DNA from 2 places in the Pseudomonas sediminis genome. Region 2 is predicted to be linked to the other one. Evidence: predicted binding sites of a transcription regulator. Region 2 holds the regulator's gene; the other holds the start of a gene.
The links. Region 2 encodes FliA, which starts transcription of late flagellar genes. Its sites were predicted from a motif close to CTAAAGTTTNNNNNNNNNNNGCCGNTAA; they were not measured.

Region 1: the regulator FliA is predicted to act here: its motif matches at 2,873-2,900, upstream of AAEQ75_RS01265 (flagellar protein MotY).

Annotation. Positions count from the first base shown of each region.
Region 1 is NZ_CP154631.1:252,355-262,775, forward strand. Features, by position in the region: gene gloA (lactoylglutathione lyase) at 95-487, opposite strand; gene AAEQ75_RS01260 (argininosuccinate synthase) at 556-1,773, opposite strand; gene AAEQ75_RS01265 (flagellar protein MotY) at 1,889-2,836, opposite strand; gene pyrC (dihydroorotase) at 2,990-4,036, shown strand; gene rnt (ribonuclease T) at 4,033-4,707, shown strand; gene AAEQ75_RS01280 (bacterioferritin-associated ferredoxin) at 4,884-5,102, shown strand; gene AAEQ75_RS01285 (DUF5064 family protein) at 5,174-5,545, opposite strand; gene AAEQ75_RS01290 (DUF2288 domain-containing protein) at 5,636-5,953, opposite strand; gene AAEQ75_RS01295 (branched-chain amino acid ABC transporter substrate-binding protein) at 6,248-7,366, shown strand; gene livH (high-affinity branched-chain amino acid ABC transporter permease LivH) at 7,483-8,406, shown strand; gene AAEQ75_RS01305 (high-affinity branched-chain amino acid ABC transporter permease LivM) at 8,403-9,674, shown strand; gene livG (high-affinity branched-chain amino acid ABC transporter ATP-binding protein LivG) at 9,671-10,421, shown strand, end outside.
Region 2 is NZ_CP154631.1:3,558,710-3,569,130, forward strand. Features, by position in the region: gene flhA (flagellar biosynthesis protein FlhA) at 1-571, shown strand, start outside; gene flhF (flagellar biosynthesis protein FlhF) at 583-1,893, shown strand; gene fleN (flagellar synthesis regulator FleN) at 1,983-2,813, shown strand; gene fliA (RNA polymerase sigma factor FliA) at 2,810-3,556, shown strand; gene AAEQ75_RS16730 (chemotaxis response regulator CheY) at 3,657-4,031, shown strand; gene AAEQ75_RS16735 (protein phosphatase CheZ) at 4,051-4,839, shown strand; gene AAEQ75_RS16740 (chemotaxis protein CheA) at 4,852-7,104, shown strand; gene AAEQ75_RS16745 (protein-glutamate methylesterase/protein-glutamine glutaminase) at 7,150-8,274, shown strand; gene AAEQ75_RS16750 (flagellar motor protein) at 8,300-9,040, shown strand; gene motD (flagellar motor protein MotD) at 9,053-9,862, shown strand; gene AAEQ75_RS16760 (ParA family protein) at 9,945-10,421, shown strand, end outside.

The DNA of each region.
Region 1 (10,421 bases), 1.3 Mb from region 2:
CCCCATCGACTGATGGAGGCATTGTCTTCAGCTTGCTCTCAGACTGCTAGGTTTTCACACAGTCTGTGATTGCGGGGCTTTTCGTATGTCGCGATCAGACGCGGCGAGACGGGGAAAGCAGTTCGATCTTGTAACCGTCCGGGTCCTCGACGAAGGCCAGGATGCTCGTGCCGTGCTTCATCGGGCCCGGCTCGCGGGTGATCTTGCCGCCACGGCCGCGAATATCCTCGCAGGCCTTGTAGACATCCTCGACTTCCAGAGCGATATGGCCGTAGCCGGTGCCGAGCTCGTAGTGCTCGACGCCCCAGTTGTGGGTCAGCTCGATCACGCTGTTGTGCGCCTCGTCGCCGTAGCCGACGAAGGCCAGAGTGAACTGCCCATCCGGATAATCCTTACGGCGCAGCAGGGTCATGCCCAGCACTTCGGTGTAGAAGGCAATGGACTTGTCCAGATCGCCGACGCGCAGCATGGTGTGCAGCAGTCTCATCAGGTTGTACTCCTAAAAAGCAGAACCCCGGCACATGGCCGGGGTTCTTGTGGCGCAGGTGGCTGAGCTTAGACCAGCTTGCGACCCTTGCCTGCAGCAATACGCATACGCAGAGCGTTGAGCTTGATGAAGCCCGCCGCGTCCTGCTGGTTGTAGGCGCCGCCATCTTCCTCGAAGGTCGCGATATTGGCATCGAACAGCGAATCGTCGGACTTGCGGCCGGTGACGATGACGTTGCCTTTGTACAGCTTCAGGCGGACCACGCCGTTCACATTGGCTTGGGAGGCGTCGATCATCTGTTGCAGCATCAGACGCTCCGGGCTCCACCAGAAACCGTTATAGATCAGGCTGGCGTATTTCGGCATCAGCTCGTCTTTCAGGTGAGCCACTTCGCGGTCGAGGGTGATCGACTCGATAGCGCGGTGGGCCTTGAGCATGATGGTGCCGCCGGGGGTCTCATAGCAGCCACGGGATTTCATGCCGACGAAGCGGTTCTCGACGATGTCCAGACGGCCGATGCCGTTCTCGCCGCCGATGCGGTTCAGTTCGGCCAGCACGGTGGCCGGGGTCATGGCTTTGCCGTCGATGGCGACGATGTCACCGGCCTTGTAGGTCAGCTCGATATAGGTGGGGGTGTCCGGCGCCGCTTCCGGCGACTTGGTCCAACGCCACATGTCTTCTTCGTGCTCGGTCCAGGTGTCTTCGAGCACACCACCTTCATAGGAGATATGCAGCAGGTTGGCATCCATGGAGTACGGCGACTTCTTCTTGCCGTGACGCTCGATCGGGATGGCATGCTTCTCGGCGTAGTCCATCAGCTTCTCGCGCGACAGCAGGTCCCACTCGCGCCACGGGGCGATGACTTTCACGCCAGGCTTCAGCGCGTAGGCGCCCAGCTCGAAACGCACCTGGTCGTTGCCCTTGCCGGTAGCACCGTGGGAGATGGCGTCGGCGCCGGTCTCGTTGGCGATTTCGATCAGGCGCTTGGCGATCAGTGGACGGGCGATGGAAGTACCCAGCAGGTACTCGCCTTCATAGACGGTGTTGGCGCGGAACATCGGGTAGACGAAATCGCGGACGAACTCTTCGCGCAGGTCGTCGATGTAGATTTCCTTGACGCCCATTGCCTGAGCCTTGGCGCGGGCCGGCTCGACCTCTTCACCTTGGCCGAGATCGGCGGTGAAGGTCACCACTTCACAGTTGTAGGTATCTTGCAGCCACTTGAGGATCACCGAGGTGTCCAGGCCACCGGAATAGGCCAGAACTACCTTTTTGACGTCCGCCATGCCATCACTCCACGGGTTGTACGGTAAAACCCGTGATTCTACTGGCCTCGCGCCTCAATTTACAGGGGCGCGACAGCTTGTGATGACGAAGCGACGGGAAGAATCGGCTTTTTTGCTAGGAGGGCGTACTTCCGGCCGGGTCAACCGGGGGGCTTGGTGGAGCGGTCTGCGGGGCGCTCTGTACCGGGGCGTCCGACGCTGGCATACGATCCAGGCGCAGGGTCGCACGGCGATTCTTGGCGCGATTGGCTTCGTTGTTGTTCGGCACCAGCGGGTAGCGCTCGCCGTGAAAGCGCATGGTGATCTGCTCGACCGGTATGCCGCCGGCCACCAGATACTCCTGCACGGCCAGCGCGCGGCGGCGTGACAGGTCACGATTGGTCAGGCGATTGCCGCTGTTGTCGGCATGGCCGTCGATCTGGAAGCTGTTGATGGTGGGGTCAGCCTTGACGAAGTCGAGGACGATATCGAGCTTGGCCTTGGCCATCGGATCGAGATCAATGCCGCCACCGGGAAAGCCGATCTGCGCCTGGCGAATCTGATCGAAATTGACCGGCAGCAGCTTGGCGGTACAGGCCTGGTAATCATCATATGCCTTGTGAAACTTGACCGGCAGCAGCCGCACTTCCAGGTTATCGCCGCTATTGAGCGTGCGATGACGCACCACCGGGCTGCGCCCTTCGAGCAAGCCGGTTAGCAGGCGCGAGCCCTGCTCCTGCGAGCTGTTGAACGGCACCTCGCCATTACCGACGCTGACCACCCCCAGGTTGATATCGCCGCGCCCTGGCTGCCAGGGCGCCGCTGCAGCGAGCAAGGTCGCCGACCCCGCGCCCATCCAGCGCTCACGCGCCTTGAGACGAAAAGTGACCTGTTCGCCAGCACGGCGCACGAACTCACCACTGCCGAAATTGCTGATCGGCTGACTCAGGCGACATTCGAACTGATCGCCCTCGACCGTCCACTCCACCTTCTCCAGCCGTGTCTGGAAGCTGATGGCATGCGCTGGCAGGCACAAGGGCATGCCAACCAGCAGGCTGATCAGAAGGAAATTGGGCGCACGCACGACAGGCTCCACGACGGTTCACGGCATTCTCACGGGGTATCGGTCAGGCGCGCGGAAACTTGACACCCTGCGTGCGATTGTCGCGTCGGCGCGAGCGCGAACAGGCGCTTTTCAGTTACCATGCGGCCACGTTTTACCCGCCTGGAAGCCTCCATGTCCGACCGCCTGACTCTCCTGCGTCCCGATGACTGGCACATTCACCTGCGCGATGGCGCGGTGCTGCCACATACCGTCGGCGATGCCGCGCGCACTTTCGGCCGCGCCATCATCATGCCCAACCTGGTACCGCCGGTACGCAATGCCGCAGAGGCCGATGCCTATCGTCAGCGTATTCTCGCTGCACGCCCGGCTGGCAGCCGCTTCGAGCCGCTGATGGTGCTCTACCTCACCGACAACACCAGCCCCGAGGACGTGCGTGCGGCCAAGGCCAGCGGTTTCGTGCATGCCGCCAAGCTCTATCCGGCCGGCGCCACCACCAATTCCGACTCGGGCGTAACCAGCATCGACAAGATCTTCCCGGCCCTCGAAACTATGGCCGAAGTCGGCATGCTGCTGCTGGTACACGGCGAAGTGACTCGCGCCGAGATCGACGTGTTCGACCGCGAGAAAGCCTTCATCGACGAGCACCTCACCCGTGTGGTCGAGCGCTTCCCCACACTGAAGGTAGTGTTCGAGCACATCACCACCCGTGACGCCGTGCAGTTCGTCGAGGCCACCTCGGCCAACGTCGGCGCCACCATCACCGCGCATCACCTGCTGTACAACCGCAACCACATGCTGGTCGGCGGTATTCGCCCACACTTCTATTGCCTGCCGATTCTCAAGCGCACCGTGCACCAGGAGGCCCTGCTCGACGCCGCCACCAGTGGCAACGTCAAATTCTTCCTCGGCACCGACTCGGCACCGCACGTCAAGCATGCCAAGGAAGCCGCCTGCGGCTGCGCCGGCTGCTACACCGCCTATGCGGCCATCGAGCTGTATGCCGAAGCCTTCGAACAGCGCAACGCGCTGGACAAGCTGGAAGCCTTCGCCAGCTTCCACGGCCCGGACTTCTACGGCATGCCGCGCAACAGCGACAGCATCACCCTGGTGCGCGAAGAGTGGACCGTACCGGCCACCCTGCCCCTGGGCGACAACAGCGTCGTGCCGCTGCGCGCTGGCGAAACCCTGCGCTGGAAATTGCTGGAGGCTCAGGCGTGAGCGAAGACAACTACGACGACGAACTCGAGCCGAGCTTGCCGTCCGGCCCGCGCACGCCGATGGCGGCACGCTTTCGCGGCTACCTGCCGGTGGTGGTGGATGTGGAGACCGGCGGTTTCAACTGCGCCACCGATGCCCTGCTGGAAATCGCCGCGACCACCATCGCCATGGACGAGAGCGGCTTCCTCTACCCGGATCACACCCACTTCTTCCGCATCGAACCGTTCGAAGGCGCCAATATCGAACAAGCCGCGCTGGAATTCACCGGCATCAAGCTCGATCACCCGCTGCGCATGGCCGTCAGCGAGGAGCACGCGCTGGGGGAAATCTTCAAGGGCCTGCGCAAGTCGATCAAATCGGCTGGCTGCAAGCGCGCGATCCTGGTCGGCCACAACAGCAGCTTCGACCTGGGTTTCCTCAATGCTGCGGTGGCACGGTGCGGTATCAAGCGCAATCCCTTCCACCCCTTCTCTAGCTTCGACACCGCTACCCTCGCCGGTCTCGCTTATGGCCAGACCGTGCTGGCCAAAGCCTGCCAGACCGCTGGTATCGAGTTCGACGGCAAAGAAGCGCACTCGGCGCGCTACGACACCGAGAAGACCGCTGAGCTGTTCTGCGGCATCGTCAATCGCTGGAAGGAAATGGGCGGCTGGGACGAGTTCGATCAGTAACACGCAATCTCTCGCGTACATTAAAAAACCGGCCCAGGCCGGTTTTTTAATGTCTGGCCAACGGCCGAAAACCGTTCGTCAGGCACTGCGAGCATTCGCAATAGATCTTTGACAAGCATTCTCATTAACATTAGTATCCGACCCATCGAACAGAACCACCAAGACGAGCCTTGCTTATGTACGTCTGCCTCTGTGAAGGTGTCACCGATACTCAAATCCGCGATGCGGTCTACGAGGGCTGCTGCAGCTATCGTGAAGTACGCGGCACACTCGGCATCGCCAGCCAGTGTGGCAAGTGCGCTTGCCTGGCCAAGCAGGTCGTGCGCGAAACCATCGCCGAAGTGCAAAGCAGCCAAGCCTCGCTGGCCTACCCTGCAGGTTTCGTCGCAGCCTGAAACACGCCCCCGAAAATGAAAAAACCGGATCTCAGCATCCGGTTTTTTTTCATCCTCGAACAGCCATAGGATTACGTCAGGCCGTCGCGCTCCAGGTGGTCGAGGTCCACCGCCTCGCCCGGCTTGGCGTGCAGCTTGGCACGAATATCCTCGAAGATCGCGTCGTACTCGGCATGCGCCGACATGATCGGGCTATGGTTGGCGGGCAGACCATGCTTGGCCGTCAGCCGTGAAATCACGCTGGCGAAGTTGAATGCGGTATCGCGATGCATCTCAAAGACTTCTTCGAACGCCTTGCCGTCGATCTCGCCTACCAGGCGCCCGTGCAGCATGGGCCCCTCCTGCGGGTCCTCACGCACTTCATAGTAGAAATCGATGCTGTAACCGGGTTGACCGCTCTGGCCAGGAGGATTGCTGCGATGCAGATGGCCGGGTTCGAACATGGGTTCATTCCTTTGTCTTGATGCTGCGCGCACCCGGACGGGCGTATCCGCAGAGTCTAGCCCGCGACCCGCAGCCCTGCATGCATCATTTCAGTGCAAAGCCGAACTACCTGCCCTCTCCTGTACCAGCACCCAGGGCGCCACCACCACCGCCCACAGTTGCGGATCACGCGTGAGCAGATCTTCGGCACGTGAATCTTCGAACTTGCACAGCAGGCCTTGGTTCATCCATTGCGCAACTCGAACCTGATCGTTCTCGGCCACGGCCTGCGCGACCGCCACCAGATCCTGATTGCCCTCGACCCAGAGCAGCGCGCCACGAGCGAAGAATGGCTGCAGTTCCTGCCAGCGAATCGGCGCTGTCTCGCCGAGCAGCTTGGCATAGAGGGTGCTAGATTGATCCGTCATGGTGTGTCCCGTGTCGATGACTTTGAATGGTGGCGCGCAATGATAGCGCCGGCGGCATCCCAGGCAACCGCACGACGTTCAGCAGCCAGCCCAGGCCACGCCGTATTTCTATACATTCCTTGCAATTTAGCGACACCCCCGTGTTTCGCCTCCAACTGCCGGCTTTTCAAGGCGCAAATGCGCGCTCTACACTGTTCCGGTACAGTTGCCGGAGGCACTACCGGGGTTACAGACCCGGTTCTGCAGCTTCGGCCGCAAGAACTACAACAACGAAAACATAAGAGTGGAGCACTCATGAACAAGGCTAAGCAGATTTCCAAGCTGTTCGCGGCAATGGCACTGGCGGGGGCGGCCAGTTATTCGATGGCAGCCGACAACATCAAGATCGCCCTGGCTGGCCCGGTAACCGGCGCAGTTGCCCAGTACGGCGAAATGCAGTTCATCGGCGCCAAGATGGCCATCGAGCAGATCAACAAGGCTGGCGGCGTGAATGGCGCCCAGCTCGAAGGCGTGGTCTACGACGACGCCTGCGATCCCAAGCAGGCCGTTGCCGTGGCTAACAAGATCGTCAACGACGGCGTCAAGTTCGTGGTTGGCCACCTGTGCTCCAGCTCCACTCAGCCGGCCTCGGACATCTACGAAGACGAAGGCATCCTGATGATCACCGCGGCCTCCACCAGCCCGGACATCACCGCTCGCGGTTACGAACTGGTGTTCCGCACCATCGGCCTGGACAGCCTGCAAGGCCCGACCGCAGGCAACTTCATCGCTGACCACATCAAGCCGAAGACCGTTGCCGTCATCCACGACAAGCAGCAGTACGGTGAAGGCATCGCCACTGCAGTCAAGCAGACCCTGGAAAGCAAAGGCGTGAAGGTTTCCCTGTTCGAAGGCATCAACGCCGGCGACAAGGACTTCTCCGCACTGATCGCCAAGCTCAATCAAGCGGGCGTCGATTTCGTCTACTACGGCGGCTACCACCCGGAACTGGGCCTGCTGCTGCGCCAGACCAAAGAGCGCGGCCTGAACGTCAAGTTCATGGGTCCGGAAGGCGTCGGCAACTCCGAAATCTCCGCCATTGCCGGCCCGGCTTCCGAAGGTCTGCTGGTAACCCTGCCGAAGTCCTTCGACCAGGATCCGAAGAACCAGGCGCTGGTAGAAGCCTTCAAGGCCAAGAACGAAGACTCGAGCGGTCCGTTCGTGTTCCCGGCCTACGCTGCTGTTCAGGTGATCGCCGAAGGCATCGAGAAAGCCGGCGACACCGATACCGCCAAGGTAGCAGCTGCGCTGCGCTCCAACAGCTTCGACACTCCCACCGGCACCCTGGCCTTCGACGAGAAGGGCGACCTGAAGGACTTCAGCTTCGTGGTGTACGAGTGGCACCAGGACGGCACCAAGTCCGAAGCCAAGTAAGCTTCCCGTCTGAGCCAAAGCCCACTGCGCGAGCAGTGGGCTTTGTTTATTAGAAGAATTCCGGCCTCGCGCTGCGCCACAAGCGCCGCTTTACGCAAGCGCCCAGGAGTTAGGCAATGCCTGATCTTTATCACTACCTGCAACAGTTGCTCAATGGCCTGACCATTGGCAGCACCTATGCCCTGATCGCCATCGGCTACACCATGGTCTACGGCATCATCGGCATGATCAACTTCGCCCACGGCGAGGTTTACATGATTGGCTCGTACGTAGCCTTCACCGTTATCGCCGGCCTCGCCATGTTCGGCCTGGAAGCAGTGCCCTTCGTGATGATCGCGGCCTTCGCCGCCACCATGATCGTCACCAGCGCCTACGGTTACAGCATCGAACGGGTGGCCTATCGCCCCCTGCGCGGTGGCAACCGCCTGATCCCACTGATCTCCGCGATCGGTATGTCGATTTTCCTGCAGAACGCCGTGTTGCTTTCGCAGGACTCCAAGGACAAGGCCATCCCCAGCCTGCTGCCGGGCAACTTCATCCTTGGTGAAAGCGCGGCCAACGGCGTGGTGGTGTCCTACATGCAGGTGCTGATCTTCATCGTCACCTTCGTCACCATGATCGCGCTGACCCTGTTCATCTCGCGTTCGCGTCTGGGCCGCGCCTGCCGCGCCTGCGCCGAAGACCTGAAGATGGCCAACCTGCTCGGTATCAATACCAACAACATCATTGCCCTGACCTTCGTCATCGGTGCGGCACTGGCTGCCATCGCCTCTGTACTGCTGGGCATGAACTACGGCGTGATCAACCCGCACCTTGGCTTCCTCGCCGGCATCAAGGCCTTCACCGCTGCGGTACTCGGTGGTATCGGCAGCATTCCTGGCGCGGTGCTCGGCGGCCTGCTGCTGGGCGTGGCTGAAGCCTTCGGCGCCGATATCTTCGGTGATCAATACAAGGACGTCGTGGCATTCAGCCTGCTGGTGCTGGTGCTGCTGTTCCGCCCGACCGGCATCCTCGGCCGTCCTGAGGTGGAAAAAGTATGAGCACCGCCATTACCAAGAATCTCAAATCCGCGATTTTCAGCGCCCTGCTGGTGCTGATCATCTCCTACCCGGTTCTGGGCCTGAAACTCTCCACCGTCGGCATCAGCCTGCGCGTGGAAGGCGCCACCGCCTTCGAACTCTGGTGTATCGGCGGCGCTGCTACGCTGATTTTCCTTTGGCAATTGCTGCGCGACCGGCTGACCCCGGCCTGGGCCAAGCTGCCCAAACTGCCCAGCGGTTCCGGTGAGATCGGTAACTTCCTCACCCTGCCTTCCACCCAGCGCTGGATCATTCTGGCGATGGTCATGGTGGCACTGGTTTGGCCGTTCTTCGCCAGCCGCGGCTCGGTGGATATCGCCACGCTGATCCTGATCTACGTGATGCTCGGCCTCGGCCTGAACATCGTGGTCGGTCTGGCCGGTCTGCTCGACCTGGGTTACGTCGGTTTCTACGCCGTAGGCGCCTACAGCTACGCGATCCTGGCTCACTACTTCGGCCTGGGCTTCTGGATCTGCCTGCCGCTGGCCGGCATGATGGCGGCGCTGTTCGGCTTCCTGCTGGGCTTCCCGGTACTACGCCTGCGCGGTGACTACCTGGCCATCGTGACCCTCGGTTTCGGCGAGATCATCCGTATCCTGCTGCGCAACCTCACCGAGTACACCGGCGGCCCCAACGGCCTGAGCATCGCCAACGAGAACAAACCGACCCTGTTCGGTCTGTCCTTCGAGCGCCGTGTGCCGGCCGATATGCCGACCTTTCATGGCTACTTCGAAATCGCCTACAACTCGCAGTACAAGGTGATCTTCCTCTATCTGATCGCCCTGCTGCTGGTGCTGCTGACCCTGTTTCTGGTCAACCGCCTGCTGCGTATGCCGATCGGCCGTGCCTGGGAAGCGCTGCGTGAAGACGAGATTGCCTGCCGTGCGCTGGGCCTGAACCCGACCGTGATCAAGCTCTCGGCCTTCACCATCGGTGCCAGCTTGGCCGGTTTCGCCGGCAGCTTCTTCGCTGCCCGTCAGGGCCTGGTGACGCCGGAGTCGTTCACCTTCATCGAGTCGGCGATGATCCTCGCTATCGTCGTGCTGGGTGGCATGGGTTCACAGCTGGGCGTGATTCTCGCGGCCATCATCATGGTGATGCTGCAGGAGATGCGTGAGCTGAGCGAGTACCGCATGCTGTTCTTCGGTCTGGTCATGATCTTCATGATGATCTGGCGCCCGCAAGGGTTGCTGCCGATGCAACGTCCCCACCTGGAGCTGAAGCGATGAGCCGCACGATTCTCGAAGTAAGCGGCCTGTCCATGCGTTTCGGCGGCCTGCTGGCCGTCAACGGGGTGGGCCTGAACGTCAAGGAAAAGCAGGTGGTCTCTATGATCGGCCCGAATGGTGCCGGCAAGACCACCGTGTTCAACTGCCTGACCGGCTTCTACCAGCCGAGCTCCGGCAGCATCCGCCTCAATGGCGAAGCGATCGAAGGCCTGCCCGGCCACAAGATCGCCCGCAAAGGTGTGGTACGGACTTTCCAGAACGTACGTCTGTTCAAGGACATGACGGCGGTGGAAAACCTGCTGGTGGCCCAGCATCGCCACCTCAACACCGGCTACCTGGCCGGCCTGTTCAAGACCCCGGGGTTTCGCCGCAGCGAACGCGAGGCCATGGATTTTGCCGCCTACTGGCTGGAGCAGGTCAACCTGGTGGACTTCGCCAACCGTAGCGCCGGCACCCTGGCCTATGGTCAGCAGCGTCGCCTGGAAATCGCCCGCTGCATGATGACGCGCCCGAGCATCCTCATGCTCGACGAGCCGGCCGCCGGTCTCAACCCGCGTGAAACCGAAGACCTGAAAGCGCTGATCAGCGTGCTGCGTGACGAGCACAATGTCACCGTGCTGCTGATCGAGCACGACATGAAGCTGGTGATGAGCATTTCCGACCACATCTACGTGATCAACCAGGGCACTCCCCTGGCCGACGGCACGCCGGACGATATCCGCAACAACCCGGACGTGATCAAAGCCT
Region 2 (10,421 bases):
ACAGCTCATGCAGTTGCTGGCCAAGAGCTCGCCCAAGCTGGCCGAGGAGCTGGTGCCGGGGCTGGTGTCGCTGTCGACCCTGCTCAAGGTGTTGCAGGCACTGCTGCAGGAGCAGGTGCCGGTACGCGATATCCGCACCATCGCCGAGGCGATCGCCAACGTCGCGCCGAAGAGTCAAGATCCCGCCGCGATGGTCGCCGCAGTCCGCGTGTCGCTGGCCCGCGCAATCGTGCAAAGCATTGTGGGACTAGAGCCGGAGCTGCCTGTGATCACCCTGGAGCCAAGGTTGGAACAGATATTGCTGAACAGTCTGCAGAAGGCCGGTCAGGGCAGCGAGGATGGCATCCTCCTCGAGCCCGGCATGGCTGAAAAGCTGCAGCGTTCCCTGGTGGATGCGGCGCAGCGCCAGGAAATGCTCGGCAAACCGGTGATCCTGCTGGTGGCCGGTCCGATCCGGGCGATGCTCTCGCGCTTCGCGCGGCTGGCGGTACCCAGCATGCACGTGCTGGCGTACCAGGAAATTCCGGACAACAAGCAGGTCACCATAGTCGCTACGGTTGGCCAGAACTGAGGTAAAGGGTCATGCAGGTCAAACGCTTCTTCGCCGCCGATATGCGGACCGCCATGAAACTGGTGCGTGACGAACTGGGCGCCGATGCCTCGATCATCGGCAACCGCCGCGTGGCTGGCGGTGTGGAGCTGACGGCTGCGCTGGATTACCAGGCGCCGGCCCCGGCACGCCCGAACCCGGCGCTGGAAGCCGAATTGCGCAAGACCCAGGCGCGCATCGCCAGCGCCCAGGCCGAGCTGACCACCCGTGCCGAACAGGATGCCGGCAAGGATCGCCAGTTGTTCGCCAACGAGTCGCTGCTGGCGCCCGAGCTGCCGGCGACGCCGGTCAAGCCGCAGCGCCCGCTCGAGGCGCCTGTCGCCGCTGCACCGGCGGTCGATCCCCGGGCCCTGGACGCGATGCGCTTCGAGCTGCATGGCCTGCGTGAGCTGATCGAAGTCCAGCTGGGGTCCATCGCCTGGGGGCAGTTGCAGAATCGTCGTCCGCAGCAGGCCAACCTCTGGCGCCGCCTGCAGCGCATGGGCCTGTCGGCCGAGCTGTCGCAAGCCCTGCTGAGCAAGGTGGCCGGTGTGGCCGAGCCGCGTCAGGCCTGGCGCATGCTGCTGGCCCACCTGGCTCACGCGATCAGGACGCCCAAGGTCGAGCCGCTGGAAGAGGGTGGGGTGATCGCCCTGGTCGGTCCGGCCGGCATGGGCAAGACCACCACGCTGGCCAAGCTGGCTGCGCGCTACGTGCTTAAGTACGGCGCGCAGCAGGTCGCTCTGGTGAGCATGGACAGCTATCGTATTGGCGCACAGGAGCAACTGAAGACGCTTGGGCGTATCCTTGGCGTATCGGTGACCCAGGTCGATCCCGGTCAGTCTCTGCTGCAGGCTCTGACGCCGCTGGCCAAGAAACGCGTGGTGCTGGTCGACACCGCAGGCCTGCCGGGTAACGATCCGGCACTGCGTCTGCAGCTGGAGAGCCTGGCGTCGCCACGCATCAAGTCGAAGAATTATCTGGTTTTGGCGGCAACGAGTCAGAACCAAGTGCTCAAGGCGGCCTACCATAGTTACAAGCGCTGCGGACTTTCTGGTTGCATACTGACCAAGCTGGACGAGGCTGCGAGCCTGGGCGAGGTATTGGGTCTGGCTATAGGCCAGCATCTGCCGGTAGCCTATGTGACAGACGGGCCGCGCATTCCGGATGACCTGCAGGTACCGCGCAGCCACCAGCTGGTCAGCCGCGCAGTGGGCCTGCAGTCTGCGGAGGAGCCGAGTGAGGACGCCATGGCGCAGTTGTTCGCCGGGCTCTATCACCAGCCCGCGCAGCGCGCCGGCTGAACGGCGACAATGTTGCACCCTCTCGCGCATGAGCGCGGGAGTGAACGGCCTGATGGTCAAGTCGAAGTTAGACAAGGTGTAGAAAGAACATGGGTATGCATCCCGTACAGGTGATTGCGGTGACCGGCGGCAAGGGTGGCGTCGGCAAGACCAATGTGTCGGTGAATCTGTCCATGGCCCTGGCCGACCTCGGTCGGCGGGTGATGCTGATGGACGCCGACCTGGGGCTGGCCAACGTCGACGTGCTGCTGGGGCTCACACCCAAGCGCACCCTGGCCGATGTGATCGCCGGCGAGTGCGATCTGCGTGACGTGCTGCTGCAGGGGCCGGGCGGCATTCGCATCGTGCCGGCCGCGTCGGGCACGCAGAGCATGGTCAGCCTCACGCCGATGCAGCATGCCGGGCTGATCCAGGCATTCAGCGACATCAGCGAAAACCTCGATGTCCTGGTGATCGACACCGCCGCCGGTATCGGCGATGCGGTGGTCAGCTTCGTCCGGGCGGCGCAGGAAATCCTCGTGGTGGTGTGCGACGAACCGACCTCCATCACCGATGCCTACGCCCTGATCAAGCTGCTCAACCGTGACCATGGCATCAGCCGTTTCCGCGTCCTGGCCAACATGGCTCACAGTCCGCAGGAAGGGCGCAATCTCTTTGCTAAGCTGACCAAGGTGACGGATCGTTTTCTTGATGTCGCCCTGCAGTATGTCGGCGCCGTGCCCTACGACGAGTGCGTGCGCAAGGCCGTGCAGAAGCAGCGTGCCGTCTATGAGGCGTTCCCACGATCCAAGTGCGCCCTGGCGTTCAAGGCGATTGCTCAGAAGGTCGACACCTGGCCGTTGCCGGCCAACCCCCGCGGCCATCTGGAGTTCTTCGTCGAGCGTCTGGTGCAGCAACCGACGGCTGACAGTGCCGTATGACAGCAGCTTCTGGACTTCGTATGTACAACAAGGCGCAGGCGCAGGACTCCCAGCACCAGTTGATCGAGCGCTATGCCTCCCTGGTCAAGCGCATCGCCTACCACCTGCTGGCACGCCTGCCAGCCAGCGTGCAGGTCGATGATCTGATCCAGGCGGGGATGATCGGGCTGCTCGAGGCCTCGCGCAAATACGACTCCAGCAAGGGTGCCAGTTTCGAAACCTTCGCCGGCATCCGCATTCGCGGTGCCATGCTCGACGAGGTACGCAAGGGCGATTGGGCGCCGCGTTCCGTGCACCGTAACAGCCGTATGGTCAGCGATGCGATTCGTGCAGTCGAAGCCCGAACCGGGCGCGACGCTAAAGATCACGAGGTTGCTGCCGAACTCCAATTGAGTCTGGAGGATTACTACGGCATTCTTGGCGACACTTTGGGCAGCCGCCTGTTCAGCTTCGACGACCTCTTGCAGGATGGCGAGCACGGCGGGTTGCACGAAGACGCCGGGCACACCCACCTCGAACCTTCGCGGGACCTCGAAGACGAACGCTTTCAGGCGGCTTTGGCCGAGGCCATCGCCGGTTTGCCCGAGCGTGAACGTCTCGTGCTGGCGCTGTATTACGATGAAGAACTGAACTTGAAAGAAATCGGTGAAGTGCTGGGGGTTAGCGAGTCACGTGTGAGCCAACTGCACAGTCAGTGCGCGGCACGCCTGCGCTCGCGACTGAGTGAATGGCGCGCAGGCTGAACAGCGGCGTACTCGCAGGCGGAAGCGGTTTCTCGATTAAAGGACGTAGTTGCAAGCGCAATACGTTTGGGACTGTACGGAGGTCGACTTGGACAAGAACATGAAAATCCTCATCGTTGACGATTTCTCGACGATGCGACGGATCATCAAGAACCTCTTGCGGGACTTGGGTTTCACCAACACCGCAGAAGCCGATGACGGCACGTCGGCGCTGCCGATGCTGCAGAGCGGCAGCTTCGACTTTCTGGTGACCGACTGGAACATGCCCGGCATGACCGGTATCGACTTGCTGCGCGCCGTTCGCGCCGACGAGCGTCTCAAGCACCTGCCGGTGCTGATGGTGACCGCCGAAGCCAAGCGCGACCAGATCATCGAGGCGGCTCAGGCCGGCGTGAATGGCTACGTGGTCAAACCCTTCACCGCCCAGGTGCTGAAGGAAAAGATCGAGAAGATCTTCGAGCGAGTCAACGGCTGATGTCGGCCGCGAGGGTGCTATGGAACATGATGACTCCACGATGGGTGACCTCGAGTCGACCCTGAAAAACAACGCCCGTGACCTGGTCGATAGCCTCGAACAAGGCAATTTCGGCGCCGCGGTGCAACTGATCAACGAACTCAACAAGGTCCGTGATCGCGGGCTCTATCACGAGGTCGGCAAGCTGACCCGTGAGCTGCACAACGCCATCGTCAACTTTCAGATCGACCCGCGCATGCCGCATGCGCAGGAGCTGTCGCAGATCGCCGATGCGACCGAACGCCTGAACTACGTCGTTACCCAGACCGAGAGGGCGGCTAACCGCACCATGGACCTGGTGGAGCAGAGCGCTCCGCTGGTCAATGACCTGAGCGATGAGGCGCAGAGCCTGAGCGCCGAATGGGGCCGTTTCATGCGTCGCGAGATGGGCGCCGAAGGGTTCCGCGAGCTGGCCAAGCGCGTCGAGCTGTTCCTGGCGCGCAGTGAGCGTGACGGCGCCAAACTGTCCAATCACCTCAACGACATTCTGCTGGCGCAGGACTATCAGGACCTCACCGGGCAGGTGATCAAGCGGGTCACCCAGCTGGTGACCGAGGTGGAAGGCAACCTGCTCAAGCTGATGCTGATGGCCAGCCAGGTCGACCGTTTTGCCGGCATTCAGCATGACCACGAAGCGTTGCGTGCCGAACAGGAAAAAATAAAAGAGCCATCGCGGGGTGAAGGTCCGCAGATTCATGCCGATAAGCGTGATGACGTTGCCTCCAGTCAGGACGATGTCGACGACCTGCTGTCCAGCCTAGGGTTCTAAGGAGCACACAATATGAGCTTCGGCGCCGATGAAGAGATCCTCCAGGACTTCCTGGTAGAGGCCGGCGAGATTCTCGAACAGTTGTCCGAGCAGTTGGTCGAGCTGGAAAGCCGGCCGGACGACATGAACCTGCTCAACGCCATCTTTCGCGGTTTCCATACCGTCAAGGGCGGAGCGGGCTTCCTCCAGCTCAACGAGCTGGTGGAGTGCTGCCACATAGCCGAGAACGTGTTCGACATCCTGCGCAAGGGTGAGCGTCGCGTCGACTCGGAGCTGATGGACGTGGTGCTCGAGGCTCTTGATGCAGTCAACGGCATGTTCGGCGAGGTGCGCGAGCGCCGCGAGCCGACGCCTGCCACGCCGGAACTGCTGGCCGCGCTGGCGCGCCTGGCTGAACCGGCTGGTGCCGAGCCGGCGCCTGCGCCGGTCGTGGCAGCCGCGCCGGAACCCGAGCCGGAGCCTGAGCCGGTTGCGGCTGCTGCGGCATCCGGCGACATCACCGACAGCGAGTTCGAACAGCTGCTCGACGCCCTGGGCGATGCCCCGGCCGTGGAAGCGGCGGCGCCTGCCAGTGACGACATCACCGACGACGAGTTCGAGTCGCTGCTCGACCAGTTGCATGGCAAGGGGCAGTTCAGTGGCCCGGTCGAGACGCCTGCCAGCACCGCCAGTGCTGCCGCACCGGCGCCGGCGCCTGCCAGTGACGACATCACCGACGATGAATTCGAGGCGTTGCTCGACCAGCTGCACGGCAAGGGGCAGTTCTCCGGCCCGGCCGAAACCGCCGCGCCAGCCGTCGCTGCCAGCGAACCGCCGGCGCCTGCCGGTGATGACATCACCGACGACGAGTTCGAGTCGCTGCTCGATCAGTTGCACGGCAAGGGCAAGTTCGTGCCGCCGAGTGAGCCGGCTGCTCCCGCTCCGGCAGCGAAACCGGCTGCACCTGTAGCCAAGCCCGCCGCAGCGGCCAAAGCTGCTGCACCTGCTGCACCTGCTGCGCCCGCCAAGCCGGCCGCTCCAGCCAAGGCCGAGCCCGCTGCTGGCCGCGCCGCAGCCGCGCCGGCACCTGCTGGTGACAAGGCACCGGCGGCGAGCGAAGCGGAAACCACCGTACGCGTCGACACCGCGCGCCTCGACGAGATCATGAACATGGTCGGCGAGCTGGTGCTGGTGCGTAACCGCCTGGTACGCCTGGGTCTCAACAGCGGCGATGAGGCGATGTCCAAGGCGGTGTCGAACCTCGACGTGGTCACTGCGGACCTGCAGACCTCGGTGATGAAGACCCGCATGCAGCCGATCAAGAAGGTGTTCGGCCGCTTCCCGCGTCTGGTCCGCGATCTGGCGCGCAACCTGAAGAAAGAGATCAACCTCGAGCTGGTGGGCGAAGAGACCGACCTCGACAAGAACCTCGTCGAGGCCCTGGCCGACCCGCTGGTGCACTTGGTGCGCAACGCCGTCGACCATGGCGTGGAAACGCCGGAGGAGCGCGAGAAGGCCGGCAAGGCCCGTGCCGGTCGTGTGGTGCTGTCCGCCGAGCAGGAAGGGGATCACATCCTGCTGTCGATCACCGACGACGGCAAGGGCATGGATGCCGACGTGCTGCGCGCCAAGGCCGTGGAAAAGGGCCTGCTGGACAAGGACGCGGCGGATCGCCTGAACGAGTTCGAATGCTACAACCTGATCTTCGCCCCGGGCTTCTCGACCAAGACCGAGATTTCCGACGTGTCCGGCCGTGGTGTCGGCATGGATGTGGTCAAGACCAAGATCACCCAGCTCAACGGCACGGTGAACGTGTTCTCGCAGAAGGGTCAGGGCTCGAAGATCATCATCAAGGTGCCGCTGACCCTGGCGATCATGCCCACGCTGATGGTGATGCTGGAAAACCAGGCATTCGCCTTCCCGCTGGTCAACGTCAACGAGATCTTCCACCTCGACCTGTCGCGCACCAACGTGGTCGATGGCCAGGAAGTGGTGATCGTGCGTGACAAGGCGCTGCCGCTGTTCTATCTCAAGCGTTGGCTGGTACCGCAGGCCTTCCAGGAGGAACAGCGCGAAGGTCACGTGGTGATCCTCACCGTGGGCAGCCAGCGCATCGGTTTTGTCGTCGATCAATTGGTGGGTCAGGAAGAAGTGGTAATCAAGCCACTGGGCAAGATGCTGCAGGGCACTCCGGGCATGTCCGGGGCGACCATCACCGGCGACGGTCGCATCGCGCTGATTCTCGACGTACCGAGCATGCTCAAGCGCTACGCTCGGCGTTTCTGATGGTTTTGCGGCACGGGCCGAAGCCCGTGCCGTCTAGGAGTGTTTATGACTGTCAAGGTCTTGGTGGTGGACGATTCCGGCTTCTTCCGCCGGCGTGTTTCGGAAATTCTGTCTGCCGATTCCAGTATTCAGGTGGTAGGGACGGCCACCAACGGACGTGAAGCCATCGATCAGGCATTGGCGCTCAAGCCCGATGTGATCACCATGGATTACGAGATGCCGATGATGGACGGCATCACTGCGGTTCGAAACATCATGCAGCGCTGCCCGACGCCAGTGTTGATGTTCTCTTCGCTGACCCACGAAGGCGCCCGCGTGACGCTTGATGCGTTGGACGCCGGTGCGGTGGATTTTCTGCCGAAGAACTTCGAAGACATCTCGCGTAACCCTGAGAAGGTCAAGCAGATGCTCTGCGAGAAGGTGCATAGCATCGCGCGCAGCAACCGTCGTTTCAGCTCGGCTGCGGTGGCTCCGGCGCCGACTGCGGCGAGCCCGAGTGCGGCGCCGATTAGTCGCCCGGCCGTTTCGACGCGGCCTGCGGTTCCCGTTCCCGCAGCTCCTGCACGTACCGGTGGTGGGGCAGCGGTTTCGTCTGCACCCAAGCGCAAGGCTTACAAACTGGTGGCCATTGGCACCTCTACTGGTGGCCCGGTGGCGCTGCAGCGTGTATTGACACAGCTGCCAGCCAACTTCCCGGCACCGCTGGTGCTGATCCAGCACATGCCAGCGGCCTTCACCAAGGCCTTCGCCGAGCGCCTGGACAAGCTGTGCCGCATTCAGGTCAAGGAGGCTGAGGACGGCGATATTCTGCGCCCTGGCCTGGCGCTGCTGGCGCCTGGTGGCAAGCAGATGATGGTCGATGCGCGCGGCGCGATAAAAATCCTGCCGGGTGACGAGCGCCTCAACTACAAACCCTGCGTCGATATCACCTTCGGCTCGGCCGCCAAGTCCTATGGCGACAAGGTGCTTGCCGTGGTGCTGACCGGCATGGGCGCCGACGGCCGTGAGGGCGCGCGCCTGCTCAAGCAGGGCGGCAGTCAGGTGTGGGCGCAGGACGAGGCCAGTTGCGTGATCTATGGCATGCCCATGGCCGTGGTCAAGGCCAATCTGGCGGATGCCGTCTATGGCCTGGATGACATCGGCCGGCACCTGACCGAGGCTTGCCAGTGACCCAGGTTAAGTGTGGAACCCGCGCATGGATGTACTGAGCCTAATCGGCGTCATCCTGGCGTTCGTCGCCATTCTGGGTGGCAATTACCTGGAAGGGGGCAGCGCCGGAGCGTTGCTCAACGGTCCGGCGGCGCTGATCGTCATCGGTGGCACATTGGGCGCGGCTTTTCTGCAGGCGCCGGTGCAGGTGTTCAAGCGCGCGATGAGCATCATGCGCTGGATATTTTTCCCGCCTCGTATCGATCTGGTAGGTGGCATCAATCGTGTGACCGGCTGGAGCATGGTGGCGCGCAAGGAAGGCCTGCTCGGTCTCGAGGCGGTGGCCGATGCCGAGCCTGACCCTTATGCGCGCAAAGGCCTGCAGTTGCTGGTCGATGGCGCCGAGCCGGAATCCATTCGTAGCATTCTCGAGGTCGATCTCTATACCCAGGAGGTGCGCGATTTCCAGGCTGCAAAGGTGTTCGAGAGCATGGGCGGCTATGCGCCGACCATTGGCATCATCGGCGCGGTAATGGGCCTGATCCACGTGATGGGGAACCTGGCTGATCCCAGCATGCTCGGCAGTGGCATTGCCGTGGCGTTCGTTGCCACCATCTACGGTGTCGGTTTTGCCAACCTGCTGCTGCTACCGATAGGCAACAAGCTCAAGTCCATCGCGCTGCGCCAGTCGCGTTACCGCGAGATGCTCCTCGAAGGCATCCTGTCCATCGCCGAGGGTGAGAATCCGCGCTCCATCGAACTGAAGCTGCAAGGCTTCATGGACTGATGGAGGTATGGCATGGCGCGCAGGCGGCATCATGAGGAGCACGAGAATCACGAGCGTTGGCTGGTCTCCTATGCCGACTTCATCACCTTGCTGTTCGCCTTTTTCGTGGTGATGTACTCGATTTCCTCGATCAACGAAGGCAAGTACAAGATCCTCTCGGAGTCACTGACAGGCGTGTTCAATCAGCCTGATCGCTCGATCAAGCCGATCCCGGTCGGTGAGGAGCGGCCGCGCACCAGTGAGCCTGATAACACCTCGAAGGACGACCCCAGTTCGGATTCGACCCTGCAAAGCATCGCCTCCAGCGTGCGTGAGGCCTTTGGCGACCTGATCCAGAGCGATCAGCTGACCGTGCGCGGCAACGAGATGTGGATCGAGATCGAGCTCAGCTCCAGTCTGCTCTTTCCTAGCGGCGATGCGATTCCGAACAATCAGGCTTTCGATATTATCGAGAAGGTGGCCAAAATCCTGGCGCCTTACCAGAATCCGGTCAAGGTCGAGGGGTTCACCGATAACCTGCCGATCCAGACTGCCCAGTATCCGACCAACTGGGAGCTGTCTTCGGCGCGCGCCTCAAGCATCGTGCGTATGCTGGCCATGGATGGCGTCGACCCTTCGCGCCTGGCCGCAGTGGGGTATGGCGAATTCCAGCCGGTGGCCGACAATGCTACCGCAGAGGGTAGGGGGCGAAACCGTCGGGTCGTGCTGGTGATTTCCCGCAATCTCGACACGCGACGTGGCGCTGGCAGCGCCGCAACCCAGCAGTCCGATGCTGGCACGCAACCTGCACCGGCGTCTGCGTCGGGGGTTCCACAGTCGTGAGCCGTCAAATCCTAGTCGCCTGCTGCGTGCGTGCGACAGCCATTCTCGGCCTGAGCGCCTCTTGCCGGGAGGATGAGAGAAGATGAAAGTCTGGGCAGTAGCCAATCAGAAGGGCGGGGTCGGCAAGACCACCACCTCCATCGCGCTGGCAGGCCTGTTGGCCGATGCCGGCAAGCGCGTGATCGTCGTCGATCTCGACCCGCATGGGTCGATGACCAGCTATTTCGGTCATGATCCCGATACGCTGGAGCACAGTTGCTTCGATCTGTTCCTGCATCAGGGCAATGTGCCGCAGGGCCTGCCCAAGCAACTGCTGCACAGCACCAGTCACGAGAATATCTCCCTGTTGCCGTCGAGCACCGCGCTGGCCACGCTCGAGCGCCAGTCGCCAGGGCAGAATGGCTTGGGGCTGGTGATCGCCAAGAGCCTGGCGCAGCTGTGGGAGGATTTCGATCACGCCATCATCGACAGCCCGCCCTTGCTCGGCGTACTGATGGTCAACGCCCTGGCGGCGAGCCAGCAACTGGCGATACCGGTGCAGACTGAATTCCTCGCAGTG